4 regions of the Bacillus sp. EA-CB0995 genome follow, and region 1 is predicted to be linked to each of the others. Evidence: a T-box and tRNA genes for the amino acid it is inferred to sense, from the RefSeq annotation. Region 1 holds a T-box; the other regions hold tRNA genes.
What was found. The T-box of region 1 lies ahead of ACEWFJ_RS06425 (valine--tRNA ligase). A T-box ahead of a tRNA ligase gene usually reads a tRNA of that ligase, here a tRNA-Val.
Positions count from the first base shown of each region.

Region 2: it encodes a tRNA-Val, which carries the amino acid that the T-box ahead of ACEWFJ_RS06425 (valine--tRNA ligase) is inferred to sense. The anticodon was not compared.
Region 3: it encodes a tRNA-Val, which carries the amino acid that the T-box ahead of ACEWFJ_RS06425 (valine--tRNA ligase) is inferred to sense. The anticodon was not compared.
Region 4: it encodes a tRNA-Val, which carries the amino acid that the T-box ahead of ACEWFJ_RS06425 (valine--tRNA ligase) is inferred to sense. The anticodon was not compared.

Region 1 covers NZ_CP169269.1:1,225,851-1,232,776, reverse strand. Annotated here, with positions in the region: gene ACEWFJ_RS06425 (valine--tRNA ligase) at 1-2,205, opposite strand, end outside; T-box leader at 2,244-2,475, opposite strand; partial or broken gene ACEWFJ_RS06420 (RNA-guided endonuclease InsQ/TnpB family protein) at 2,713-4,151, shown strand; gene ACEWFJ_RS06415 (hypothetical protein) at 4,362-4,556, shown strand; gene ysxE (spore coat protein YsxE) at 4,643-5,668, opposite strand; gene spoVID (stage VI sporulation protein D) at 5,819-6,793, opposite strand; gene hemL (glutamate-1-semialdehyde 2,1-aminomutase) at 6,897-6,926, opposite strand, start outside.
Region 2 covers NZ_CP169269.1:4,222,976-4,229,901, forward strand. Annotated here, with positions in the region: partial or broken gene ACEWFJ_RS21655 (DsbA family protein) at 17-671, opposite strand; gene ACEWFJ_RS21660 (transglycosylase domain-containing protein) at 1,114-1,884, opposite strand; gene ACEWFJ_RS21665 (hypothetical protein) at 3,004-3,234, opposite strand; gene ACEWFJ_RS21670 (hypothetical protein) at 3,683-3,874, opposite strand; tRNA gene ACEWFJ_RS21675 (tRNA-Leu) at 3,997-4,078, opposite strand; tRNA gene ACEWFJ_RS21680 (tRNA-Cys) at 4,085-4,158, opposite strand; tRNA gene ACEWFJ_RS21685 (tRNA-Gly) at 4,169-4,243, opposite strand; tRNA gene ACEWFJ_RS21690 (tRNA-Gln) at 4,249-4,323, opposite strand; tRNA gene ACEWFJ_RS21695 (tRNA-His) at 4,437-4,512, opposite strand; tRNA gene ACEWFJ_RS21700 (tRNA-Trp) at 4,523-4,596, opposite strand; tRNA gene ACEWFJ_RS21705 (tRNA-Tyr) at 4,611-4,693, opposite strand; tRNA gene ACEWFJ_RS21710 (tRNA-Thr) at 4,702-4,777, opposite strand; tRNA gene ACEWFJ_RS21715 (tRNA-Phe) at 4,791-4,866, opposite strand; tRNA gene ACEWFJ_RS21720 (tRNA-Asp) at 4,875-4,950, opposite strand; tRNA gene ACEWFJ_RS21725 (tRNA-Met) at 4,953-5,029, opposite strand; tRNA gene ACEWFJ_RS21730 (tRNA-Val) at 5,050-5,125, opposite strand; tRNA gene ACEWFJ_RS21735 (tRNA-Glu) at 5,130-5,204, opposite strand; tRNA gene ACEWFJ_RS21740 (tRNA-Ser) at 5,214-5,305, opposite strand; tRNA gene ACEWFJ_RS21745 (tRNA-Asn) at 5,309-5,383, opposite strand; rRNA gene rrf (5S ribosomal RNA) at 5,393-5,508, opposite strand; rRNA gene ACEWFJ_RS21755 (23S ribosomal RNA) at 5,615-6,926, opposite strand, start outside.
Region 3 covers NZ_CP169269.1:800,137-807,062, forward strand. Annotated here, with positions in the region: rRNA gene ACEWFJ_RS04205 (16S ribosomal RNA) at 1-1,194, shown strand, start outside; rRNA gene ACEWFJ_RS04210 (23S ribosomal RNA) at 1,438-4,359, shown strand; rRNA gene rrf (5S ribosomal RNA) at 4,468-4,583, shown strand; tRNA gene ACEWFJ_RS04220 (tRNA-Val) at 4,588-4,663, shown strand; tRNA gene ACEWFJ_RS04225 (tRNA-Thr) at 4,670-4,745, shown strand; tRNA gene ACEWFJ_RS04230 (tRNA-His) at 4,755-4,830, shown strand; tRNA gene ACEWFJ_RS04235 (tRNA-Leu) at 4,855-4,935, shown strand; tRNA gene ACEWFJ_RS04240 (tRNA-Gly) at 4,964-5,038, shown strand; tRNA gene ACEWFJ_RS04245 (tRNA-Leu) at 5,055-5,143, shown strand; tRNA gene ACEWFJ_RS04250 (tRNA-Arg) at 5,147-5,220, shown strand; tRNA gene ACEWFJ_RS04255 (tRNA-Pro) at 5,229-5,302, shown strand; tRNA gene ACEWFJ_RS04260 (tRNA-Ala) at 5,318-5,390, shown strand; tRNA gene ACEWFJ_RS04265 (tRNA-Met) at 5,407-5,483, shown strand; tRNA gene ACEWFJ_RS04270 (tRNA-Ile) at 5,488-5,564, shown strand; tRNA gene ACEWFJ_RS04275 (tRNA-Ser) at 5,584-5,676, shown strand; tRNA gene ACEWFJ_RS04280 (tRNA-Met) at 5,704-5,780, shown strand; tRNA gene ACEWFJ_RS04285 (tRNA-Asp) at 5,783-5,858, shown strand; tRNA gene ACEWFJ_RS04290 (tRNA-Phe) at 5,869-5,944, shown strand; tRNA gene ACEWFJ_RS04295 (tRNA-Thr) at 5,960-6,035, shown strand; tRNA gene ACEWFJ_RS04300 (tRNA-Lys) at 6,045-6,120, shown strand; tRNA gene ACEWFJ_RS04305 (tRNA-Gly) at 6,128-6,198, shown strand; tRNA gene ACEWFJ_RS04310 (tRNA-Ile) at 6,207-6,283, shown strand; tRNA gene ACEWFJ_RS04315 (tRNA-Asn) at 6,287-6,361, shown strand; tRNA gene ACEWFJ_RS04320 (tRNA-Ser) at 6,367-6,457, shown strand; tRNA gene ACEWFJ_RS04325 (tRNA-Glu) at 6,464-6,535, shown strand; gene ACEWFJ_RS04330 (hypothetical protein) at 6,687-6,926, opposite strand, start outside.
Region 4 covers NZ_CP169269.1:95,636-102,561, reverse strand. Annotated here, with positions in the region: rRNA gene ACEWFJ_RS00585 (23S ribosomal RNA) at 1-1,235, shown strand, start outside; rRNA gene rrf (5S ribosomal RNA) at 1,286-1,401, shown strand; tRNA gene ACEWFJ_RS00575 (tRNA-Asn) at 1,411-1,485, shown strand; tRNA gene ACEWFJ_RS00570 (tRNA-Thr) at 1,489-1,561, shown strand; tRNA gene ACEWFJ_RS00565 (tRNA-Glu) at 1,585-1,659, shown strand; tRNA gene ACEWFJ_RS00560 (tRNA-Val) at 1,665-1,740, shown strand; tRNA gene ACEWFJ_RS00555 (tRNA-Tyr) at 1,757-1,839, shown strand; tRNA gene ACEWFJ_RS00550 (tRNA-Gln) at 1,909-1,983, shown strand; tRNA gene ACEWFJ_RS00545 (tRNA-Lys) at 1,989-2,061, shown strand; tRNA gene ACEWFJ_RS00540 (tRNA-Gly) at 2,069-2,143, shown strand; tRNA gene ACEWFJ_RS00535 (tRNA-Ala) at 2,148-2,220, shown strand; gene ACEWFJ_RS00530 (glycerate kinase) at 2,516-3,667, shown strand; partial or broken gene rocF (arginase) at 3,826-4,718, shown strand; gene cdaA (diadenylate cyclase CdaA) at 4,924-5,748, shown strand; gene ACEWFJ_RS00515 (CdaR family protein) at 5,741-6,926, shown strand, end outside.

The DNA of each region.
Region 1 (6,926 bases):
AATGATATCAACTAGAAGGTGCATTTCTGCTGCTGCTTCTTTGTCTTGTAAATCTTCACGAACTGTCGGCCATGCCGCTACTGTAATAGATTCGCCTTCATGAGGTAAGTGCTGCCAAATCGTTTCTGTTACGAATGGCATGAATGGATGCAATAGGCGCATTGTTTGATCAAGTACATATGCTAAAACAGAACGAGTTGTTTTCTTCGCTGCTTCATCTTCACCGTATAACGGAAGTTTCGCCATCTCAATGTACCAGTCACAGAAATCATCCCAAATGAAGTTGTATAATGAACGGCCAGCTTCACCAAACTCATATTTATCCATATTACGTGTTACACTTTCGATTGTTTCATTTAAGCGAGTTAAAATCCACTTATCTGCAACTGATTTTTCACCAGTTAAATCGATATCTTCGTATTTCATGTCATCCATGTTCATTAATACGAAGCGTGATGCATTCCAAATTTTATTAATGAAGTTCCAAGTAGATTCTACTTTCTCCATGCTGAAGCGTAAATCTTGGCCTGGTGCACTTCCTGTTGATAAGAAGAAGCGCATTGCATCTGCACCGTACTTATCAATAACATCCATTGGATCAATACCGTTACCAAGAGATTTACTCATTTTACGTCCTTGCTCATCACGAACTAAACCGTGAATTAATACATCTTTAAATGGACGCTCTCCTGTAAACTCTAAACCTTGGAAAATCATACGAGATACCCAGAAGAAGATAATATCATAACCAGTTACTAAAGCATCTGTTGAATAGTAACGTTTGAAGTCTTCTGCATCTTCATTCGGCCAACCAAGTGTTGAGAACGGCCATAATGCTGAGCTAAACCATGTATCAAGTACGTCGTTATCTTGGTTCCAGTTTTCAATATCTGCCGGTGCTTCTGTACCTACGTATACTTCACTAGTCTCTTTATGATACCAAGCTGGAATGCGGTGACCCCACCATAATTGACGAGAAATACACCAGTCGTGAATGTTTTCCATCCAGCGTAAGTATGTGTTTTCAAAACGCTCTGGTACGAACGTTACTTTTTCTTCTTCTTTTTGTTGAAGTTCAATCGCTTTTTCTGCAAGTGGTGCCATTTTTACGAACCACTGTGTTGATAAGTAAGGCTCAACAACTGCACCGCTGCGCTCACTATGACCTACTGAGTGCATATGAGGCTCGATTTCTACTAATACGCCAGCTTCTTGTAAATCTTTTACTAACTCTTTACGGCATTCGAAACGATCCATACCATTATACTTACCAGCTTTTTCGTTCATCGTTCCATCTTCGTTCATTACTAAGATGCGTGGTAAGTCATGACGGTTACCTACTTCAAAGTCATTCGGGTCATGAGCTGGTGTAATTTTCACAACGCCTGTTCCGAAATCTTTTTCTACGTACTCATCAGCAATAATCGGAATCTCACGGCCAACGATTGGAAGTGTAACTGTTTTTCCGATTAAATGTTTGTAACGATCATCTTCTGGATGAACTGCTACCGCTGTATCACCAAGCATCGTTTCTGGACGAGTTGTTGCAAGACGAATGTGACCAGAACCGTCTGTTAACGGATAGTTCATATGATAGAATGCACCTTGAACCTCTTTATGAATTACTTCAATATCAGAAAGAGCTGTGCGTGTTGCTGGGTCCCAGTTGATGATATACTCACCGCGGTAAATTAAACCTTTTTCGTATAATTGAACGAATACTTTATTAACAGCATCAGATAAACCTTCATCTAATGTGAAACGCTCACGAGAATAATCTAGTCCTAAACCGACTTTCCCCCATTGCTGACGAATGTGAGAAGCGTATTCTTCTTTCCATTCCCACGCTTTTTCAAGGAATTTCTCACGACCAAGATCGTAACGTGAAATACCTTCTTCACGAAGTTTTCCTTCTACTTTCGCTTGTGTTGCAATACCAGCATGATCCATTCCTGGAAGCCATAATACATCGTAACCTTGCATACGCTTTGTACGAGTTAAAATATCTTGAAGCGTCGTATCCCAAGCATGACCTAAGTGCAGCTTACCAGTTACGTTTGGAGGCGGGATTACAATTGTATATGGTTGTTTCTTTTCATCTCCTGTTGCTTCGAAATATTTGCCTTCAAGCCACCATTGATAACGGCCTTCTTCAACGGACATATGATCATATTTAGTCGGTAAATTCTTTTCCGTGTTTGACATTATTTTCCCTCCTTCAAAATAAAAAATGCCCCTCATCCAAAAAGGACGAGGGACATCGCGGTACCACCTTTATTTACAAACAAATTCAAAATTTGCTTATACTCTTAATTTGATAACGGACAAATCCGTCTTTTCCTAATGAGAATGACTCCGTTCAGAAAAGATGCTCCAGGGCTACCTTCTAACATGACTATCTAGAGAATCTTCCAGCTAATAATTCTCCTCTCTGCAGACGTTTAATGTTATACTCTTCCCCTTCAATGCATTTATATAATTGTTATTTATTATATACAATAGTGTAAAAAACGAAACTACATTCGTCAAGATAAAATTTTTTTTCGACTTACATCTACAATTATTAATTCTATCATACCTTTCGAGAGGACTCCCACCTCTAAACGTACGTGAAGGTGGCGAGGTGAATCGAAAAAGTGCATCTTATTTTCAGAAAATTATAGAAACGTATGTTCCTTCTTGGTATAATCTTCTTAAGAAGGAGGTGAAAAGATGAAAAAGAATCAGGAACAACAATCCAACTATCAAACATTTCAAATTTGGATTAAAAAAGGACATCGTATGTATGCTTACTTTCAAGAATCTTGTCAGAATGCCAAGAATATGTACAATACGGCCAACTTTTATATACGTCAGGTGTATACAGGACTGACACAAGAAAAAGAGTTACAGCCCCTACAAAAAGAAGTGTTGGATAGTATAGATCAATATATCGAAAAGATGAATGATACGCAGCTTCTCGCCTATCGAAAGAAATTAGCAAAAGAGAAGATGAAACCGAAAGAAAAACAGAAAGAGATCAAATGCAATTTGTTTTCCAAACCTACGAAAGAAAATCCTCATGTAGATTATTATTTTCTAGATGCCTTGTTTAAAGCTATGCTTCAAAAAGATTATCGTTCTTTACCTGCACAATCCAGTCAATCCATCATGAAAACTGTATTTCAAAACTGGCATTCCTTTTTTGCAAGCTTACGAGATTATCAACAAAATCCAAACAAATATACAGGAAAACCGAGAATTCCCAAATATATTCGTTCTGTGGAAAAAGAGGTGCTGTATACAAACCAAGACTGTGTTATTAAACATCATACCTTTTTAAAATTTCCAAAGACAAAATGCCAATTAAATATTGGGAAATTAGGTTGTGCCAAAGGCAAACTGAAACAAGTTCGTGTGATTCCTAAATATCATGCCTATGTAGTGGAATTGGTGGTAGATGCTCCTTCCAAAATACCATTCGTTGAAGAGAATGGACGTTATATGGGAATTGATTTAGGCATTGATAACCTTGCAACTATTGTCACAAACACAGGTATGAAACCTGTTCTTGTGAAGGGCAAGCAGATCAAAAGCATCAATCAATTCTACAACAAATTAAAGAGTGATTTTACAAGTATACTTCGAAAAGATTAGAAAAACTTCATCAAAAACGTTATCTGAAAATCAAAGATCTTTTTCATAAGGCAAGTCATGAGATTGTAAAACGAGCACAGGAAGAGAGAATTTGCAAAATCGTAGTTGGTCAGAACAAAAATTGGAAACAGGAAACGGATATGGGAAAGAAACAGAACCAAACGTTTTGTCATATCCCACACAGTGTATTGATTCAAATGATTACATATAAAGCAAAAAAAGTAGGTATCGAAGTGATTGTAATCGAAGAATCGTATACATCCAAAGCAAGTTTTTGGAATCTTGACTTCATTCCAACGTATGGAACAAATGACAAGCATGCAACTTTTCCAGGAAAACGAATCAAGCGTGGTATGTATCGTTCTGCGAAGGGAATCTTCATTAATGCAGACGTAAACGCTGCAGCAAATATTTTACGAAAAGCATTCCCGAATGCATGGACAAACGGGATAGAGGGGTTAGGTGTGAAACAGCTCGCCAGTGTGTTAACTCCACTAACGTTAATCCTCCGTTAGGTCGAAACGTTAGAAACCCCCACTTCCAGCTCCGCTAAGTGGGGGAGTATTCATTTTCAATCAGCTTAACCAAGTTTTTTATAACATATGCAAAGAAAATGGAAAAGTGCAGCACAAGCACATTAGACGCTTATCCTGCATAATGTAATATCACATTTATTCTTCTCTTATGATTGCATCCGAGAGGAGTTTCTAATACGGAGGACCATTATGCGACGCTTTCGACGCACGTATAACTTTTCAGCCCCTTCATGGCTAAGAAATATACAAACCATGTTTTCTGACTTTGCAATCCCGCTCACGATTTTCCAAGGCATTCGCACTTTACTTCTCCCTACGTTTTTAGATTTCGTCATACTTGTTATTTTCATAGCAGTAACGGTTCGCTTACATTTTCAGCCGTAACCTCTTCTTGAGGCTACGGCTAATTTTATTCTGCTATTCGCGAACAGTAAGACCTCCACTGATGGAAGTTTCACTTTATGTTAATTTTACTGCGCTTTTTGCGCAGCAGCTTGAAGCTGTGCAACAAAATACTCAATATTACTTATAAGCCAATGCGCTTGTTGAAGCATCGTTACATCATTTAGCTCCTGTGCTCCATTGCGCACATTTCGAGCGTTTATATATGACTGCACTTGCTTTATAAATGTTTTGGGATAAGCTAAATATGCAAACATAAGTAACTTTTCTTCCTTTGTAAACGCAAAATTATTTTGATAGATTTGGTACCATTCATATCGATCATTTCTTGCAATTGGATATGTGTTAAAGGAACGTGAATAAAACTGAACGATATCTTGAACTGGGGTAGCAAACTGCGCATCTTCTAAACTAATAAAATAGCCGTTTCGCTGATAATCAAATAAAAAGTGATTCATGGAAACATTGCCATGAATAAATGAAATGCGTGTTTTTTCTTTTTCTTTCATCGCTTCATGCCATTCTGTAAACTGTTTCTTTGCAAATTCATGAGCACGCAGCGCCTGATGAAAGTACGTACAATACTGCAATTCAAACGGAGACATATACCACTTTGCTTCAGATTCAACTAAAAACTGCTCTAATAGGGCTCCATCTTCTTCCCAACGGTTTGAAATAGTATCAAAATGTTCCTGAAGCACTTCTTCCTTCACTTCTTCCTCTCGCACCGTTCCTTTGTGCATCAAAGCAAGTGTTTGAAACATTTTATGATACTGATCATTCTCTTCACCTTGTCCTTCTGCACTTCCTAGCCAAGGCATTAAATAATAACTATATTCACCATCATTGAACACATGACTTCCATCTTTTGCATGATAAATCGGCGCAAAATTCGTAAAGCCCTTTTCCCGTAAAAATTGAACATGATACATAAGATTACTTCGTTCTAATTTCCGAGATGGTAATTTTTTTAACGCATATGGACCTTGGTTCGTATAAATTTTTGTTACATTCCCATATTCCTCAATATGTTCAGGAGCTAATTGATATAGCTGCAAAATAGAAGCATAACGGTCTCGTAATTCCATGTCCATACGAACAACGACCCTTTCTCCAAGAGCATAAAGTGAAACTTCCATCAGTGGGGGCTTCATCCCCACTGATGATTAGTTGAACCAATCGGGATTTTACTGCCCCAAAATAGCGGGATAAAAAGAAAAGAGGTGAGGAAGATTTCTCTTCACTCACTTTGTTTTCACTTTTGGCACTGGTATATACAAAATTTGTCCTGCTGTTAAATAAATATCATCCGTTTGATTTACACGGTGTAAATGTTGTACGGAAGTATCATAACGCTCTGCAACGGATTCAATCGTATCGCCTTCTTGCACAAAATACAATCGCAGCTTTGTAAATTCATCTTCCTGCTTTGCAAATAATTTTGTTAAATATAACGCATTTTCATCTCGCTGTGAGTATGAATTTTCTTCTTGTGCCTCCTCATTGGCAGCTTCCTGTTTCACTTTCGATTCCTTACGTCCAAAAAACAGCTGCGGTGCGACTTCTTCTTGTTTTTCCTCCTCTTCCTCGACTTCTTGCTCCTCTTCTAAATCAAGCTCTGGTTCTTGACGAGCTTCTAACTGAAATGGCTCAAAAGCATAATCTTCCCACTCATCAGTCTCTACCGCTTCTTCTACCTCTTCCTCTTCTCTTATTTCTTCTACCTCTTCCTCTTCTTGTATTTCTTCCTCTTCACGCTCTTCATTACACAATCCGTGAATTGAAATATCTGCTAAAAGCTGCAAACAGCCATTGTCCAACAATTCATAATCAAATTCTTCAATATCCACATATAAATCTTCGACTTGCTTCACACGTCCTCTTGGAATAGAAATCTCCAATGGAAACGAATGTACTAATTCATTTATACCATCTTCACGTGTTTCCACATAATCTACAGTGCGAACTGGTGATAATTCTCGCAATGAAAAAGCCTCTATTTCTTCCTTTGCAATATATTCTCCTGTTAAATCTAGCTGTCCACATACAACAATTTCATATTCACGTTCCTCTATAACAACATCAGGATCTAACGAAATAGAAAGTAACTCATTGACTTCCTGTCCTTTTTGAAACCAGACAGATTCTTTTAACGAAAACCGTAATGAAGTTTGTTGATCTGCTGCCACTTCGTATTCCCCTCTCAAACTATATGTCATTACAGGTTTATGTGAGAAACAGAGACTTTATGAATAAAAAAATCGCCCTCACTTGAGAGCGATTTTTGTCCCACATATTTAACAAAATAAAAGAACTAACAAATTATCCTTTTAATTTAGACATAGCCATTTC
Region 2 (6,926 bases), 1.5 Mb from region 1:
AGTGATGAATCACTCATCACTTTTTCGACTCTTTATCAATTGCAGCTTTAATACTATCGTAGTCCGGATTAACAAGCTTACCATTTACGTATATGGATGGTGCACCTTGTACTTTTAATTTCTCAGCAAGGTCAAGATCCTTCTGTACTTTATCTTTTATTTCCTTACTATTTAAATCTTTTTTAAATTCCGCTACATCAATACTAGGAAGCTTTTGTTTTACTATATTTACTAATAGATCCTCTGTAATCCACTCTTCTTGTTCATTCTGTTGATTGTGATATATTTCATCATAAAATGTCCAAAAAGCTTTTGGATCTTGCTTGTAAATTGCTTCCAGCAGCTGCTCCTAAATCAGAATCTTTCCCAATAAATGGAAAATTAATAAAATGCAGCTGAACTTTCCCTTTGTTAATATACTCTTCTTTTAAACGTGGTAATACCGTTGCATCCCATGTACGACAAGCTGGACATTTAAAATCTCCAAACTCAACAATATGAATCGGAGCATCTTTCTCTCCTAACGATTGTTGTGTGCCATATGAAAATGTATCTTTTCCTTTTTCCGTCTTATTACTCACAATGCTATATGCAATCGTCCCAATTACAATCAGTACCGCAACAGTAAAAATAACACCGAGAATTATAATATTTTTTGATTTCATACACATTCCTCTTTAATGTTTTTTATTCTTTGTATGATGCTTATATACATTACTCATGATATCAATTCTCATATAAACAGTCCATTGAAGTTGCTCATAAAATAAGCAAAATTAAACAAATGTGACAATATTGTGTCTCACTTTTCTTAAATTCATTCACGTAAAGTGAAACTTCCATCAGTGGGGGTTTCTTCATCCCCCACCTATCTTCTTCGCTTCTCTCTCAATCTTGAGGTGGGGGTCTTACTGCCCACGAATAGCGGGATAAAGTGAAACTTCCATCAGTGGGGGTTTTCTTTATCCCCCACTGATGGTTAGTTGAACCAATCGGGCTCTTACGGGCAGCTATCTCCCACCTATCTTCTTTGTTTTCTCAGAATCTTGAGGTGGGAGTCTTACTGCCCGTTAGTGCGGGATAAAAAAGAGTAAGTTCATTTTGAACTTACTCTTAACTAACCGCCTTTACATGCTGTACTGGTTGATTTTTAGGAATATCCTGACGAATGACAAGCTTTTCATTTGTAGCTTGTACATATTCTGCATGAGTAATATACCCTTCTTGCTCCATAAGCTTTAACACAATATTACGTCTTTCCACAGCTTTATCATAATGTTGTATTGGTGAATAATAAGTTGGAGCTTTCACAACAGCTGCAAGCATAGCACTTTCACTCAATGTTAATTGATCTACCTCTTTACCGAAATAAAGTTTGGCTGCTTCCTCAACTCCCCATGCTCCTTCTCCATAATAAATATTGCTTAAGTACAATTTTAAAATCTCATCTTTCGTAAATGTTCGTTCTATTTTTTTTGTATAGAAAACTTCATCCCATTTACGAGAAAATGTTCGTTCATTTGTTAAAAAAACATTTTTTGCAAGTTGCTGAGTTATTGTACTACCACCTTGTACAACATGACCAGCTTTTATATTTTCTACTGTCGCTCTGACAATTGCAATATAGTCTAATCCATTATGATGATAGAAGCGCTTATCTTCAGTTGCAATAAATGCATTACCTAATTGTTCTGGCACCTCAAAATGAACAGGTACTTTCAATTTACTTATATCTTTGTTTTCAATCATTTTATTTCCAGCAAATAATAATGCACAGCCTAGTAATAATAATAATAATATAAGAGCTCTATAAAAAATTTTTGTTATCGAAGTTAAAGTAATATGATGATCAAAAGCAGTACGATGTACTGTTCGTTCTTTCACAACAGACACCCCCATTTCTTCTAACATTCATTGTTCTTAATTTAAGAATACCTTGCTTTTTAAAAATATCCAATCGATTTCTCTTACAACTTCCTTACAAAGTTGTAATTTAAATGAAAGAAAAAAACGTTTTCTACTACGGTAGAAAACGCTTGATATAATCAAATTATCTACGCCTATTATACGTCTAGAAACACAAAAAAAACGAGTTATCCTCGTCTAAACAGTACCGATGGTCGGGGTCGAACCGACACTCCTTACGGAACACGATTTTGAATCCCACTCAAACCATCAATCCTTATAAATAACTATACATCAAGGTTTATCGCATTTGTGAAAAAATCGTTGCATCAGATTCCTGTTAATTATACCTCTGTTCGTCAGGAATTTAAAGCGTTTTTTTATTAAACCTACATAACCCCTGCTTCTTATATTTCTGAATTAAGTGGACTTCATACTCTCTTGCGTCTTCTTCCAAATCAAACTCTGCCACGAACTTATATGTAAGTTTTCCTCTCTCCATCAAGCCTCTGTGTTCCGAGTTTTTTCTATAAGTAAATAAAAATAACTATTGTTTTTGATGAGTATTCATAAAAACAGAACCTAAATCCACAATTTTACTCAGAAAAAATTGCAAAAGCATCATATTTTCAATAAAATTAATTGTGAAAATTTAATCGTACGATTGGAGAGGTAGATCATTAGAAAATTTATAGTATCTTATCTGTATTCTTTTATTAGCTTGATTATTTCAGCAAATCTGTTGGGACTGATTATGTCTCCAAATTTATTAGATTGGAAAAATGTTTTAGGTCTTACTATAATGATGATAATTTATGGGGCACCTATGGTTTTAATAGGATGTATAATAGGTGAATTATTATATAGATATTATATAGTACCTAAATCCCTACCTTTTAAATTAGCTTTAGTTATGTATTCTCTATTAGGTAGTATAGTAATGTTATTAATTAGAACTTTAATTGGTGGGATTCCTCAAAATATTAATGAAATATTCAATTTGAATTTTTTTCTACTTTCGACTGTTTGTTCTATAATTTTTTTTATAAAAAGAAATACATACAAATAAAAAAGACAGCCTCATTGACCGCCTGTTACTTACCACTGCCATCCAAGATGAATTAGTTCATCTTTAAGTTCTGCTCTTTCCCAACTGCTTTTTGTATGTCTTAATTGGTCTGCTTTAACTTCGACCTCATGGTTCCATTCGTCTATTGTATAGCTTTGTTCGTCAATTATAGATGGCTCTCTCAATCCGATTAACGATCCAACATATAAAACTGAGACAGCTATAGACATAAGTATAATTAGTTTTGTTCTAGTCTTCATACCGCACCCCCACCTATGAACATTTTACCACAAAAAAAGAGAGCATTAGCTCTCCTTAATTAATTATTCGTAATCTTACTTCTTGAATTCTAATTTGATTACATTGTTGAACAAGGCATAGCCTTGAACGCATGGTTAAGGGTTTCGCCTTTGACCATATTATAAAATGAGAATTTTATTATCTCTTCTTGAACTAACTGGGCAGTTTAGTTTAACAACTATTAGTTACCATCAACGGTAAAGTAAAAAATTCATAGAGGGTAGCGTTAAAATTCGATAATAGGCTATTTCAGGGCTTTGTGCAGTGTTTATGAAAACTTCACAAATAAATCAAGTTTGATATTGAAAGAAGGATATATGCCATTTCCATGTTATAAAAACAAAATATGATAATTTCAGTAATAGAGAGGTTTCTATTGCTAACTTAAGAATTCTTAATGTCTTTTTGTTAGAGATCCACCAGCTCTTTATTTAATGTATTCTTTGCGACTGAAAGCTCGCTTTGGTAATACTGTATAGTTGCTGGTCTTAGATTTCTTAAGTGGCAATCTTTAATAAAGAAAGAAAATGCTTCTTCATCATTTATTCTTTGTGTGATTAAGTTCAACTCAGTATCTGTCAGTTCTCCACGACGTCTCATTATAAAAACCTCCTATGCGTCTGATTCGATGCACACGATTTTGACTTATTTCTGTCGTGTAAAAAAAGACAAAATAAAAAAGCCCTCACATATGAGAAGCCTTGATTTAAAGCTATTTACAGTACCGATGGTCGGGGTCGAACCGACACTCCTTACGGAACACGATTTTGAGTCGTGCGCGTCTGCCAATTCCGCCACATCGGCATAATATGGAGGCGGCAACCGGATTCGAACCGGTGGTAAAGGTTTTGCAGACCTCTGCCTTACCACTTGGCTATGCCGCCATATTAAATTTGGAGCGGAAGACGGGATTCGAACCCGCGACCCCAACCTTGGCAAGGTTGTATTCTACCACTGAACTACTTCCGCAAAAATGGCTGGGCTAGCTGGATTCGAACCAGCGCATGACGGAGTCAAAGTCCGTTGCCTTACCGCTTGGCTATAGCCCATCGAATTATTAATACATTATATGACTTATTATCATTTTTATTACTTTAAATATCCAAACTCGACATTTAGTATATTATCATAACTAATTTAATTTGTAAAGTAATATTAAAAATGGGGCGACTGATGGGAATCGAACCCACGAGTGTCGGAGCCACAATCCGATGCGTTAACCACTTCGCCACAGCCGCCATGCTGTGTTGGCAGGGGCAGTAGGAATCGAACCCACGCCGGAGGTTTTGGAGACCTCTGTTCTACCGTTAAACTATGCCCCTATATAAAATGTAAATGGTGGAGGGGGCAGATTCGAACTGCCGAACCCGAAGGAGCGGATTTACAGTCCGCCGCGTTTAGCCACTTCGCTACCCCTCCGACTTACATGGTGCCGGCTAGAGGACTTGAACCCCCAACCTACTGATTACAAGTCAGTTGCTCTACCAATTGAGCTAAGCCGGCATTATATCTAAAATGGTGGCTCGGGACGGAATCGAACCGCCGACACGAGGATTTTCAGTCCTCTGCTCTACCGACTGAGCTACCGAGCCTTCATAAATGGCGGTCCCGACCGGGGTCGAACCGGCGATCTCCTGCGTGACAGGCAGGCATGTTAACCACTACACCACGGGACCATTGGTTGCGGGGACAGGATTTGAACCTGCGACCTTCGGGTTATGAGCCCGACGAGCTACCAGACTGCTCCACCCCGCGACGATATTTATAAATTTATATGGTGGAGGATGACGGGATCGAACCGCCGACCCCCTGCTTGTAAGGCAGGTGCTCTCCCAGCTGAGCTAATCCTCCAAAGTGGTGACCCGTACGGGATTCGAACCCGTGTTACCGCCGTGAAAGGGCGGTGTCTTAACCACTTGACCAACGGGCCAAAATATTATGGCGGAGAGCAAGGGATTCGAACCCTTGATACGCTTATGACGTATACACGATTTCCAATCGTGCTCCTTCGGCCATCTCGGACAGCTCTCCAATTGGCTCCGCAGGTAGGACTCGAACCTACGACCGATCGGTTAACAGCCGATAGCTCTACCACTGAGCTACTGCGGAATACTGTAAGCCTGGCAACGTCCTACTCTCACAGGGACAAAGTCCCAACTACCATCGGCGCTAGAGAGCTTAACTTCCGTGTTCGGTATGGGAACGGGTGTGACCTCTCTGCCATCATTACCAGACTGTATTTAATTGAGACAATCATCATTATACTTTATTCAAAAATAAAGTCAACAAGTTTTTATATTCTCTCAAAACTAGATAACATCAATGTAGTATACATATTGTATGGTTAAGTCCTCGATCTATTAGTATTCGTCAGCTCCACATGTCACCATGCTTCCACCTCGAACCTATCAACCTGATCATCTTTCAGGGATCTTACTAGCTTAACGCTATGGGAAATCTCATCTTGAGGGGGCTTCATGCTTAGATGCTTTCAGCACTTATCCCTTCCGCACATAGCTACCCAGCTATGCCCTTGGCAGAACAACTGGTACACCAGCGGTGCGTCCATCCCGGTCCTCTCGTACTAAGGACAGCTCCTCTCAAATTTCCTACGCCCACGACGGATAGGGACCGAACTGTCTCACGACGTTCTGAACCCAGCTCGCGTACCGCTTTAATGGGCGAACAGCCCAACCCTTGGGACCGACTACAGCCCCAGGATGCGATGAGCCGACATCGAGGTGCCAAACCTCCCCGTCGATGTGGACTCTTGGGGGAGATAAGCCTGTTATCCCCGGGGTAGCTTTTATCCGTTGAGCGATGGCCCTTCCATGCGGAACCACCGGATCACTAAGCCCGACTTTCGTCCCTGCTCGACTTGTAGGTCTCGCAGTCAAGCTCCCTTATGCCTTTGCACTCTACGAATGATTTCCAACCATTCTGAGGGAACCTTTGGGCGCCTCCGTTACTTTTTAGGAGGCGACCGCCCCAGTCAAACTGCCCACCTGACACTGTCTCCCGGGTCGATAAGACCCGTAGGTTAGAATTTCAATACAGCCAGGGCGGTATCCCACCAGCGCCTCCACCGAAGCTAGCGCTCCGGCTTCAAAGGCTCCCGCCTATCCTGTACAAGCTGTACCAAAATTCAATATCAGGCTACAGTAAAGCTCCACGGGGTCTTTCCGTCCTGTCGCGGGTAACCTGCATCTTCACAGGTACTATAATTTCACCGAGTCTCTGGTTGAGACAGTGCCCAAATCGTTACACCTTTCGTGCGGGTCGGAACTTACCCGACAAGGAATTTCGCTACCTTAGGACCGTTATAGTTACGGCCGCCGTTTACTGGGGCTTCAGTTCAGAGCTTCGCTTGCGCTAACCCCTCTCCTTAACCTTCCAGCACCGGGCAGGTGTCAGCCCCTATACTTCGCCTTACGGCTTCGCAGAGACCTGTGTTTTTGCTAAACAGTCGCTTGGGCCTATTCACTGCGGCTTTCCGTTAAGAAAGCACCCCTTCTCCCGAAGTTACGGGGTCATTTTGCCGAGTTCCTTAACCAGAGTTCTCTCGCACACCTTAGGATTCTCTCCTCGCCTACCTGTGTCGGTTTGCGGTACAGGCACCTTTTATCTCGCTAGAAGCTTTTCTTGGCAGCGG
Region 3 (6,926 bases), 430 kb from region 1:
GCAGCAGTAGGGAATCTTCCGCAATGGACGAAAGTCTGACGGAGCAACGCCGCGTGAGCGATGAAGGCCTTCGGGTCGTAAAGCTCTGTTGTTAGGGAAGAACAAGTGCTAGTTGAATAAGCTGGCACCTTGACGGTACCTAACCAGAAAGCCACGGCTAACTACGTGCCAGCAGCCGCGGTAATACGTAGGTGGCAAGCGTTATCCGGAATTATTGGGCGTAAAGCGCGCGCAGGTGGTTTCTTAAGTCTGATGTGAAAGCCCACGGCTCAACCGTGGAGGGTCATTGGAAACTGGGAGACTTGAGTGCAGAAGAGGAAAGTGGAATTCCATGTGTAGCGGTGAAATGCGTAGAGATATGGAGGAACACCAGTGGCGAAGGCGACTTTCTGGTCTGCAACTGACACTGAGGCGCGAAAGCGTGGGGAGCAAACAGGATTAGATACCCTGGTAGTCCACGCCGTAAACGATGAGTGCTAAGTGTTAGAGGGTTTCCGCCCTTTAGTGCTGAAGTTAACGCATTAAGCACTCCGCCTGGGGAGTACGGCCGCAAGGCTGAAACTCAAAGGAATTGACGGGGGCCCGCACAAGCGGTGGAGCATGTGGTTTAATTCGAAGCAACGCGAAGAACCTTACCAGGTCTTGACATCCTCTGACAACCCTAGAGATAGGGCTTCTCCTTCGGGAGCAGAGTGACAGGTGGTGCATGGTTGTCGTCAGCTCGTGTCGTGAGATGTTGGGTTAAGTCCCGCAACGAGCGCAACCCTTGATCTTAGTTGCCATCATTAAGTTGGGCACTCTAAGGTGACTGCCGGTGACAAACCGGAGGAAGGTGGGGATGACGTCAAATCATCATGCCCCTTATGACCTGGGCTACACACGTGCTACAATGGACGGTACAAAGAGTCGCAAGACCGCGAGGTGGAGCTAATCTCATAAAACCGTTCTCAGTTCGGATTGTAGGCTGCAACTCGCCTACATGAAGCTGGAATCGCTAGTAATCGCGGATCAGCATGCCGCGGTGAATACGTTCCCGGGCCTTGTACACACCGCCCGTCACACCACGAGAGTTTGTAACACCCGAAGTCGGTGGGGTAACCTTTTTGGAGCCAGCCGCCTAAGGTGGGACAGATGATTGGGGTGAAGTCGTAACAAGGTAGCCGTATCGGAAGGTGCGGCTGGATCACCTCCTTTCTATGGAGAATTGATGAACGCTGTTCATCAATATAAGTTTCCGTGTTTCGTTTTGTTCAGTTTTGAGAGAACTATCTCTCGATTAGATACAGCGTGAATATATAGTCTTATATGCGGCTGCGTCTGCAAGTGAAATCCACGATGATGGATTCCTCGCCGCAAGCCAGCAAAGAAGCGTATTCAACGCAGTAGGCTTGTTCTTTGAAAACTAGATAACAGTGTAGCTCATATTTTTTTAATTTTGGTTAAGTTAGAAAGGGCGCACGGTGGATGCCTTGACACTAGGAGTCGATGAAGGACGGGACTAACACCGATATGCTTCGGGGAGCTGTAAGTAAGCTTTGATCCGGAGATTTCCGAATGGGGAAACCCACCATACGTAATGGTATGGTATCTTTATCTGAATACATAGGGTAAAGAAGACAGACCCAGGGAACTGAAACATCTAAGTACCTGGAGGAAGAGAAAGCAAATGCGATTTCCTGAGTAGCGGCGAGCGAAACGGAATCTAGCCCAAACCAAGAGGCTTGCCTCTTGGGGTTGTAGGACATTCTATACGGAGTTACAAAGGAACGAGGTAGACGAAGCAGCCTGGAAAGGCTCGTCATAGAAGGTAACAACCCTGTAGTTGAAACTTCGTTCCCTCTTGAATGTATCCTGAGTACGGCGGAACACGTGAAATTCCGTCGGAATCCGGGAGGACCATCTCCCAAGGCTAAATACTACCTAGTGATCGATAGTGAACCAGTACCGTGAGGGAAAGGTGAAAAGCACCCCGGAAGGGGAGTGAAAGAGATCCTGAAACCGTGTGCCTACAAATAGTCAGAGCCCGTTAACGGGTGATGGCGTGCCTTTTGTAGAATGAACCGGCGAGTTACGATCCCGTGCGAGGTTAAGCTGAAGAGGCGGAGCCGTAGCGAAAGCGAGTCTGAATAGGGCGTTTAGTACGTGGTCGTAGACCCGAAACCAGGTGATCTACCCATGTCCAGGGTGAAGTTCAGGTAACACTGAATGGAGGCCCGAACCCACGCACGTTGAAAAGTGCGGGGATGAGGTGTGGGTAGCGGAGAAATTCCAATCGAACCTGGAGATAGCTGGTTCTCCCCGAAATAGCTTTAGGGCTAGCCTCAAGTGTGAGAGTCTTGGAGGTAGAGCACTGATTGAACTAGGGGTCCTCATCGGATTACCGAATTCAGTCAAACTCCGAATGCCAATGACTTATCCTTGGGAGTCAGACTGCGAGTGATAAGATCCGTAGTCAAAAGGGAAACAGCCCAGACCGCCAGCTAAGGTCCCAAAGTGTGTATTAAGTGGAAAAGGATGTGGAGTTGCTTAGACAACTAGGATGTTGGCTTAGAAGCAGCCACCATTTAAAGAGTGCGTAATAGCTCACTAGTCGAGTGACTCTGCGCCGAAAATGTACCGGGGCTAAATACACCACCGAAGCTGCGGATTGATACCTATGGTATCAGTGGTAGGGGAGCGTTCTAAGTGCTGTGAAGTCAGATCGTAAGGACTGGTGGAGCGCTTAGAAGTGAGAATGCCGGTATGAGTAGCGAAAGACGGGTGAGAATCCCGTCCACCGAATGCCTAAGGTTTCCTGAGGAAGGCTCGTCCGCTCAGGGTTAGTCAGGACCTAAGCCGAGGCCGACAGGCGTAGGCGATGGACAACAGGTTGATATTCCTGTACCACCTCTTTATCGTTTGAGCAATGGAGGGACGCAGAAGGATAGAAGAAGCGTGCGATTGGTTGTGCACGTCCAAGCAGTTAGGCTGGTAAGTAGGCAAATCCGCTTACCGCGAAGGCTGAGCTGTGATGGGGAAGCTCCTTATGGAGCGAAGTCTTTGATTCCCCGCTGCCAAGAAAAGCTTCTAGCGAGATAAAAGGTGCCTGTACCGCAAACCGACACAGGTAGGCGAGGAGAGAATCCTAAGGTGTGCGAGAGAACTCTGGTTAAGGAACTCGGCAAAATGACCCCGTAACTTCGGGAGAAGGGGTGCTTTCTTAACGGAAAGCCGCAGTGAATAGGCCCAAGCGACTGTTTAGCAAAAACACAGGTCTCTGCGAAGCCGTAAGGCGAAGTATAGGGGCTGACACCTGCCCGGTGCTGGAAGGTTAAGGAGAGGGGTTAGCGCAAGCGAAGCTCTGAACTGAAGCCCCAGTAAACGGCGGCCGTAACTATAACGGTCCTAAGGTAGCGAAATTCCTTGTCGGGTAAGTTCCGACCCGCACGAAAGGTGTAACGATTTGGGCACTGTCTCAACCAGAGACTCGGTGAAATTATAGTACCTGTGAAGATGCAGGTTACCCGCGACAGGACGGAAAGACCCCGTGGAGCTTTACTGTAGCCTGATATTGAATTTTGGTACAGCTTGTACAGGATAGGCGGGAGCCTTTGAAGCCGGAGCGCTAGCTTCGGTGGAGGCGCTGGTGGGATACCGCCCTGGCTGTATTGAAATTCTAACCTACGGGTCTTATCGACCCGGGAGACAGTGTCAGGTGGGCAGTTTGACTGGGGCGGTCGCCTCCTAAAAAGTAACGGAGGCGCCCAAAGGTTCCCTCAGAATGGTTGGAAATCATTCGTAGAGTGCAAAGGCATAAGGGAGCTTGACTGCGAGACCTACAAGTCGAGCAGGGACGAAAGTCGGGCTTAGTGATCCGGTGGTTCCGCATGGAAGGGCCATCGCTCAACGGATAAAAGCTACCCCGGGGATAACAGGCTTATCTCCCCCAAGAGTCCACATCGACGGGGAGGTTTGGCACCTCGATGTCGGCTCATCGCATCCTGGGGCTGTAGTCGGTCCCAAGGGTTGGGCTGTTCGCCCATTAAAGCGGTACGCGAGCTGGGTTCAGAACGTCGTGAGACAGTTCGGTCCCTATCCGTCGTGGGCGTAGGAAATTTGAGAGGAGCTGTCCTTAGTACGAGAGGACCGGGATGGACGCACCGCTGGTGTACCAGTTGTTCTGCCAAGGGCATAGCTGGGTAGCTATGTGCGGAAGGGATAAGTGCTGAAAGCATCTAAGCATGAAGCCCCCTCAAGATGAGATTTCCCATAGCGTTAAGCTAGTAAGATCCCTGAAAGATGATCAGGTTGATAGGTTCGAGGTGGAAGCATGGTGACATGTGGAGCTGACGAATACTAATAGATCGAGGACTTAACCATACAATATGTATACTACATTGATGTTATCTAGTTTTGAGAGAATATAAAAAAACTTGTTGACTTTTTTAGTGAATCAAGTATAATAATGATTGTCTCAATTGAATACAGTCTGGTAATGATGGCAGAGAGGTCACACCCGTTCCCATACCGAACACGGAAGTTAAGCTCTCTAGCGCCGATGGTAGTTGGGACTTTGTCCCTGTGAGAGTAGGACGTTGCCAGGCAAATGGAGGATTAGCTCAGCTGGGAGAGCACCTGCCTTACAAGCAGGGGGTCGGCGGTTCGATCCCGTCATCCTCCACCATATAATGCCGGCTTAGCTCAATTGGTAGAGCAACTGACTTGTAATCAGTAGGTTGGGGGTTCAAGTCCTCTAGCCGGCACCAGCAACTATGGCGGTTGTGGCGAAGTGGTTAACGCACCGGATTGTGGCTCCGGCATTCGTGGGTTCGATTCCCATCAGTCGCCCCATTTTTTCTTGAAAAATTATATTATGCGGGTGTGGCGGAATTGGCAGACGCACCAGACTTAGGATCTGGCGCCTTTGGCGTGGGGGTTCGACTCCCTTCACCCGCACTTTTAATAAAATATCTCATATATGTCTGCGGAAGTAGTTCAGTGGTAGAATACAACCTTGCCAAGGTTGGGGTCGCGGGTTCGAATCCCGTCTTCCGCTCCAATTTTCAATATGACATGCCGGGGTGGCGGAACAGGCAGACGCACAGGACTTAAAATCCTGCGGTGGGTGACCACCGTGCGGGTTCGACCCCCGCCCTCGGCACCATATGCGCCCGTAGCTCAATTGGATAGAGCGTTTGACTACGGATCAAAAGGTTAGGGGTTCGAGTCCTCTCGGGCGCGCTTATTAACGGGAAGTGGCTCAGCTTGGTAGAGCACCTGGTTTGGGACCAGGGGGTCGCAGGTTCGAATCCTGTCTTCCCGATAGTTTTAAAATAATGGGGCCTTAGCTCAGCTGGGAGAGCGCCTGCCTTGCACGCAGGAGGTCAGCGGTTCGATCCCGCTAGGCTCCACTTATACTTTATTTATGGCGGTGTAGCTCAGCTGGCTAGAGCGTACGGTTCATACCCGTGAGGTCGGGGGTTCGATCCCCTCCGCCGCTACCATAAAGGACCTTTAGCTCAGCTGGTTAGAGCAGACGGCTCATAACCGTCCGGTCGTAGGTTCGAGTCCTACAAGGTCCACCACTCAAGTTTCATATATCTCGGAGGTATACCCAAGTTCGGCTGAAGGGATCGGTCTTGAAAACCGACAGGCGGCGAGAGTCGCGCGGGGGTTCGAATCCCTCTACCTCCTCCATTTTTATTTAAAAGAATATTATATCATCGCGGGGTGGAGCAGTCTGGTAGCTCGTCGGGCTCATAACCCGAAGGTCGCAGGTTCAAATCCTGTCCCCGCAACCAATGGTCCCGTGGTGTAGTGGTTAACATGCCTGCCTGTCACGCAGGAGATCGCCGGTTCGACCCCGGTCGGGACCGCCATTTATATTAAGGCTCGGTAGCTCAGTCGGTAGAGCAGAGGACTGAAAATCCTCGTGTCGGCGGTTCGATTCCGTCCCGAGCCACCATTTTGAAATATACAAGCCGGCTTAGCTCAATTGGTAGAGCAACTGACTTGTAATCAGTAGGTTGGGGGTTCAAGTCCTCTAGCCGGCACCATTTCAAAATGAGCCATTAGCTCAGTTGGTAGAGCATCTGACTTTTAATCAGAGGGTCGAAGGTTCGAGTCCTTCATGGCTCACCATTTTTATGCGGGTGTAGTTTAGTGGTAAAACAAGAGCCTTCCAAGCTCTGGTCGAGAGTTCGATTCTCTTCACCCGCTTTTTCTATGGGCCTATAGCTCAGCTGGTTAGAGCGCACGCCTGATAAGCGTGAGGTCGATGGTTCGAGTCCATTTAGGCCCACCATATTCCGCAGTAGCTCAGTGGTAGAGCTATCGGCTGTTAACCGATCGGTCGTAGGTTCGAGTCCTACCTGCGGAGCCATATATAGAGAAGTACCCAAGTGGCTCAAGGGGCTCCCCTGCTAAGGGAGTAGATCGCTTACGCGGTGCGAGGGTTCGAATCCCTTCTTCTCTGCCAGAAATTGGCCCGTTGGTCAAGTGGTTAAGACACCGCCCTTTCACGGCGGTAACACGGGTTCGAATCCCGTACGGGTCATAAAAAAAGAGATAGCATATATGCTATCTCTTTTTTATTTGTCTTGTGTTAATGGATAATTAATCCTCAACTTTAATCACATGAGTATTAATTAAAGAAGATAGTTTTTTTATTTAAAATACAATTCTTCGTTTTAATATCAATAAAAATGCTAAAGAACAATTGCATCAATGCGCTCGCAATTAGCGAGGATAATGCGCCCACTTTTATCTATAAACGTAGCAAGACCTGTGTTAAAGTGAAATCCTGTGAAAATTGAAACGGTTAATGGTGTGCCATTAACTATAATTTCGTTTACTTTTCTTCCTAAATTAAAGGTGTTTAAAAGGCAACAAATATCTTCAAGGTGTTTGTTTTTATTTTTTATATGTGAAGATTGTATATCTGTGTC
Region 4 (6,926 bases), 1.1 Mb from region 1:
CTAAGGTGTGCGAGAGAACTCTGGTTAAGGAACTCGGCAAAATGACCCCGTAACTTCGGGAGAAGGGGTGCTTTCTTAACGGAAAGCCGCAGTGAATAGGCCCAAGCGACTGTTTAGCAAAAACACAGGTCTCTGCGAAGCCGTAAGGCGAAGTATAGGGGCTGACACCTGCCCGGTGCTGGAAGGTTAAGGAGAGGGGTTAGCGCAAGCGAAGCTCTGAACTGAAGCCCCAGTAAACGGCGGCCGTAACTATAACGGTCCTAAGGTAGCGAAATTCCTTGTCGGGTAAGTTCCGACCCGCACGAAAGGTGTAACGATTTGGGCACTGTCTCAACCAGAGACTCGGTGAAATTATAGTACCTGTGAAGATGCAGGTTACCCGCGACAGGACGGAAAGACCCCGTGGAGCTTTACTGTAGCCTGATATTGAATTTTGGTACAGCTTGTACAGGATAGGCGGGAGCCTTTGAAGCCGGAGCGCTAGCTTCGGTGGAGGCGCTGGTGGGATACCGCCCTGGCTGTATTGAAATTCTAACCTACGGGTCTTATCGACCCGGGAGACAGTGTCAGGTGGGCAGTTTGACTGGGGCGGTCGCCTCCTAAAAAGTAACGGAGGCGCCCAAAGGTTCCCTCAGAATGGTTGGAAATCATTCGTAGAGTGCAAAGGCATAAGGGAGCTTGACTGCGAGACCTACAAGTCGAGCAGGGACGAAAGTCGGGCTTAGTGATCCGGTGGTTCCGCATGGAAGGGCCATCGCTCAACGGATAAAAGCTACCCCGGGGATAACAGGCTTATCTCCCCCAAGAGTCCACATCGACGGGGAGGTTTGGCACCTCGATGTCGGCTCATCGCATCCTGGGGCTGTAGTCGGTCCCAAGGGTTGGGCTGTTCGCCCATTAAAGCGGTACGCGAGCTGGGTTCAGAACGTCGTGAGACAGTTCGGTCCCTATCCGTCGTGGGCGTAGGAAATTTGAGAGGAGCTGTCCTTAGTACGAGAGGACCGGGATGGACGCACCGCTGGTGTACCAGTTGTTCTGCCAAGGGCATAGCTGGGTAGCTATGTGCGGAAGGGATAAGTGCTGAAAGCATCTAAGCATGAAGCCCCCTCAAGATGAGATTTCCCATAGCGTTAAGCTAGTAAGATCCCTGAAAGATGATCAGGTTGATAGGTTCGAGGTGGAAGCATGGTGACATGTGGAGCTGACGAATACTAATAGATCGAGGACTTAACCATATAATATGAAGCAAATGTTATCTAGTTTTGAAGGAATATACCTTCATAAGTCTGGTAATGATGGCAGAGAGGTCACACCCGTTCCCATACCGAACACGGAAGTTAAGCTCTCTAGCGCCGATGGTAGTTGGGACTTTGTCCCTGTGAGAGTAGGACGTTGCCAGGCTTGCATTATTCCGCAGTAGCTCAGTGGTAGAGCTATCGGCTGTTAACCGATCGGTCGTAGGTTCGAGTCCTACCTGCGGAGCCATATGCTTCCATAGCTCAGCTGGTAGAGCACTTCCATGGTAAGGAAGAGGTCACCGGTTCAAGCCCGGTTGGAAGCTTGTGCGAAGTATTAAAACTTTTTGGCCCGTTGGTCAAGTGGTTAAGACACCGCCCTTTCACGGCGGTAACACGGGTTCGAATCCCGTACGGGTCACCACTTTTGGAGGATTAGCTCAGCTGGGAGAGCACCTGCCTTACAAGCAGGGGGTCGGCGGTTCGATCCCGTCATCCTCCACCATATAATTTTCAATGTCGGAGGGGTAGCGAAGTGGCTAAACGCGGCGGACTGTAAATCCGCTCCTTCGGGTTCGGCAGTTCGAATCTGCCCCCTCCACCATTTATTTTTAAAAAATAACCTTACAAAGGTTTATTTTTTTGGTGAGACAAGCATACTAGTAAATATTAATGGGCTATAGCCAAGCGGTAAGGCAACGGACTTTGACTCCGTCATGCGCTGGTTCGAATCCAGCTAGCCCAGCCATTTACGAGCCATTAGCTCAGTTGGTAGAGCATCTGACTTTTAATCAGAGGGTCGAAGGTTCGAGTCCTTCATGGCTCATCATTTTGCGGAAGTAGTTCAGTGGTAGAATACAACCTTGCCAAGGTTGGGGTCGCGGGTTCGAATCCCGTCTTCCGCTCCAACTTGGGGCCTTAGCTCAGCTGGGAGAGCGCCTGCCTTGCACGCAGGAGGTCAGCGGTTCGATCCCGCTAGGCTCCATACAAATAAAAGAAAAGCTTGAAGTCCAATATTGGATTTCAAGCTTTTTTTGTTTATCCCCCGCGACTCGCGTACGGTAAGACTCTCATTTCAAGATTCTAAGAAGTTAAACAAGATATGATAGAGCTTTCCGTCAGTGGGGAATGGAGATTTACTGATGGAAGTTTTACTTTATTCCGCTATCTTATTTATTTTGAAGATGGAGTTTTCTTGTTGATTTTTTGATAAATTAGAACGAGATATATTTTGTAATATGTTTAATGGTTTTTCATACAGTAAAAGGGAGTTGTTTCATGTGAAGATTATCATTGCGTCTGATTCTTATAAAGAAAGTTTAACTGCATTAGAAGTATGTGAAGCAGTAGAGAAAGGATTTCGCTCTATATATCCAGAAGCAGAGTATATAAAAATTCCTATTGCAGATGGTGGGGAAGGAACAGTACAAGCTCTTGTTGATGCAACAAAGGGAAGAATCGTGAATATCCCTGTTACAGGTCCATTAGGAAATTTAGTAGAAGGATTTTACGGTCTCTCTTCAGATAAACGGACCGCTTTTATTGAAATGGCAGCTGCCTCTGGTTTACACCATGTTCCACTTGATAAAAGGAATCCACTCCTAACGACAACAAAAGGAACAGGAGAACTCATTTTACACGCGCTAGAACAAGGAGTTCATCATATTGTTTTAGGGCTTGGGGGAAGTGCTACAAATGATGGAGGAACAGGAATGTTATCCGCTTTAGGTGTGCGTTTTTTTGATAGCGATAATCGCGTTATAGAGCCGAATGGTGGGAATTTAGATTCTATTACTTCTTTTGATATGTCACAGTTAGATTCTCGTTTAAAGAAGGTTAAAATTGAAGCAGCTTGTGACGTTGCGAATCCGTTAACAGGAGGAACAGGGGCATCGTTTGTATTTGGAAAACAAAAAGGTGCCACAGACGAGATGGTAGAGAGGTTAGACTGTAATTTGAAGCATTATGCCCAATTAATCAAACAAACTCTTCATAATGATATTGAATTTATCCCAGGAACAGGTGCTGCGGGCGGACTTGGAGCGGCTATCGTTGCCTTTTTACATGGTACCCTTAGAAAAGGTATTGATATTGTACTTGATTACACGAATTTTAATGCTCATTTGCAAGGTGCAGATTTAGTGATTACGGGAGAAGGACGAATTGATGAACAGACAGTGTATGGGAAAGCACCAATAGGAGTGGCAAAACGTGCTAAAGAGCGTAATCTTCCTGTTATTGCAATTGCTGGAGCTGTTCATTCGAATCATACTCCTATTTATGAAGAAGGTGTTGATGCTGTATTTAGCATTGTTTCAGGAGTAATGACATTAGAAGAAGCGTATGAAATGGGAAAAGAAAATATTTATATAACAGCACGAAATATTGCAGCTGTATGGAAACTTGGATTACAAAAACATCTCTATTCGTAAGAGATGTTTTTTTTATGCATATTTTAACGGAAAAATCTAACTTTATCACTTCTTTATATTGTATTAAGTGTATATAAATACAAAAAAATGTCGAGTTGAGTCAGACAATAGAAAAGATTTAAAATATTTAGTGAAAGCATAAAAGGGGGAGATCATCTATGAAGAAAGAAGTTTCAATTGTGGGAGTACCAATGGATTTAGGACAAACGCGCCGCGGTGTTGATATGGGAGCGAGTGCAATTCGTTATGCTGGAGTTGTTGAAAGAATTCAAAATATAGGATATAACGTGGAAGACTTAGGGGATATATGTATTGAAAGAGAATTTCAAATAAATGAAAATGAAAAGTTAAAAAATCTTGAGCAAGTTGTAAAAGTATGTAACGAACTGGCAAGTAAAGTTGATACTATTATTGAGAAAAAAGTTTCCCGCTTGTATTGGGCGGCGATCATAGCATTGCAATTGGAACACTTGCTGGAATTGCAAAGCATTATAAAAATCTTGGCGTTATTTGGTATGATGCGCATGGAGATTTAAATACAGAAGAAACTTCTCCATCTGGTAATATTCATGGCATGTCATTAGCTGCAAGCTTAGGACATGGTCATCCATCACTTGTTAATTTATACGGTGAGTATCCGAAAGTGAAAAAAGAAAATGTGGTTATCATTGGTGCTCGTTCTTTAGATGATGGAGAGAAAGAATTTATTCAAAAAGAGGGCATAAAAGTTTTCACTATGCATGAAATTGATCGTATGGGAATGACGGCAGTTATGGAAGAAACGATTGCATACTTATCACATACAGATGGCGTACATTTATCTTTAGATTTAGACGGTCTTGATCCACATGATGCACCTGGCGTGGGGACTCCAGTTATGGGTGGATTATCATATCGTGAAAGCCACTTGGCAATGGAAATGCTTGCTGAATCAGGTATTATTACATCTGCCGAGTTTGTGGAAGTAAATCCAATTTTAGATGAGAAAAATAAAACTGCAATTGCGGCCGTTGCATTAATGGGATCTTTATTTGGTGAAAAGTTGAAATAATTTTAAAAAGCAGCTGAAAAGCTGCTTTTTTTATTTTAAAATAGAGGTATAGCAACAAAGAATGTTAATGCCTCCCTTTTTAAAGTCTGATATCTAACGAATGTATTGTCAGGTTTAGGAAGGAGGTTTGAAATTGTAGTTCATATAATGTATGTTATAATTAACTAATTGTTGTAAATTACATATAGATGGAGGAAGGGTCAGAATGCCTTTTGGAGATATGAATGTTTTTTTGAAATATCTCAGCACTATAGTAGATATTGGCCTTGTATGGTTTGTTATATATAAATTAATTCTTGTAATCCGTGGTACAAAAGCTGTACAACTTTTGAAAGGGATTACGGTAATTATTATTGTTCGCATTTTAAGTTATGTTTTTGAATTGCATACTTTGCAATGGCTTATGGATCAAGCATTAACTTGGGGATTTTTAGCGATTATTATCATTTTTCAACCAGAGTTAAGACGTGCCCTTGAGCAGCTTGGACGAGGAAGTTTATTTTCACGTGGAAGTAATAAAGAGGATGATGAACAGGAGTCTGTCGTCAATGCTGTTGTAAAGGCAACAGAATATATGGGAAAACGTCGGATTGGTGCGCTTATTACAACGGCTAGAGAGACTGGTATGGGAGATTACATTGAAACAGGAATCCCACTAAATGCAAATATTTCATCAGAGCTATTAATTAATATCTTTATACCGAATACACCCCTTCATGATGGGGCGGTCATTATGCAAGGAAATATTATTAAAGCAGCTGGTTGTTACTTACCATTATCAGAAAGCCCGTTTATTTCTAAAGAATTAGGAACGCGTCACCGGGCAGCAATGGGAGTAAGTGAAGTAACAGACAGTTTGACAATTGTTGTATCAGAAGAAACTGGGCAAATTTCCTTAACAAAAAATGGTGAATTACATCGTGATTTGAAAAGTGAACAATTAAAGGAAATGCTTATGAAAGAGCTAAGTGGAAATATAAAAGAATCTTCTTCATCTTTATGGAATTGGAGGAGAAAACGTCATGGATAAGTTAATGGATAACCATTGGTTTTTAAGGGGAATTTCATTATTGTTGGCAATTATGCTTTACATGTCAACAAACCTAGATAAAAATGTATCAGGTGATTTTAATCCATCGCCTTTTCCGGTAGGAGATACAACAGAAACAATATCTGGAGTTCCGGTATCTGCTTACTATGACGAAGATAAGTATATTGTAAGTGGCATTCCAGAAAATGTAACAGTCACTCTTGAAGGACAAAATAATGTTGTAGCTGCAGCTAAAGTAAAAAGACAGTATGAGGTATTTGTCAATTTGCGAGGGTATACACCGGGGACATATGAGATCCCTTTAAAATATAGTGGAGTTCCGAGCAATTTACATTTGAAGGTTCAGCCAGCGAAAATAAAAGTTACAATTCAAAAGAAAGAAGTAAAATCTTTTCCTGTAGAAGTGAAGTATTTAAATGAGAACCAACTACAGGCAGGAACGATTGTAGACAAACCTATTGTAAAGCCAAGTACTGTTGAAGTAGCCGGTACAGAGGAAGAGCTTTCGCGAATTGCACTTGTGCGAGCGTATGTCGATTTGAAGGATGTTAATAAAACGATCACAAAAGAAGCGAAAGTTGTATTGTATGATAAAGATGGGAATCGTTTGGATTTGAAAACAGGTTCTTCTACTGTCAATGTCACCGTACCAGTTTCATCTTCATCTTCATCACCTGCAAAAACAGTTCCCTTAGGTGTAACGAAAAAAGGGAGCTTACAAGAAGGGATATCTGTAACGAATATAAAAGTTGAACCCAGTGAAGTAACGATTTATGGTTCAAAAGAAGTACTTGATAAGATTACATCTCTTGATGGCGTCGAAGTAGACTTAAGTAAAATTACAGAGTCTACAACCTTCGATGCCTCTGTTTCTTTACCTAAAGGTGTTACAAAAGCAGAACCTAGTCAAGTAAAGGTAACAGTTGAAGTACAAAAGCAACAGAGCAAAACAATAGACGGTATTCCTTTGCAGGTAAATGGATTATCGGATTTATTAACAATGAAATTATTAGACCCGGCAAATGGGAAAATCAGTGTTGATATTTTTGGGGATGCAAGTGCTGTAGAAAAAGTAAATGCAGCACAGATTAAAGCATCAATTAATTTAGGAAATATGGATGTAGGAACACATGATGTTCCAATTCAAATTACTGGTC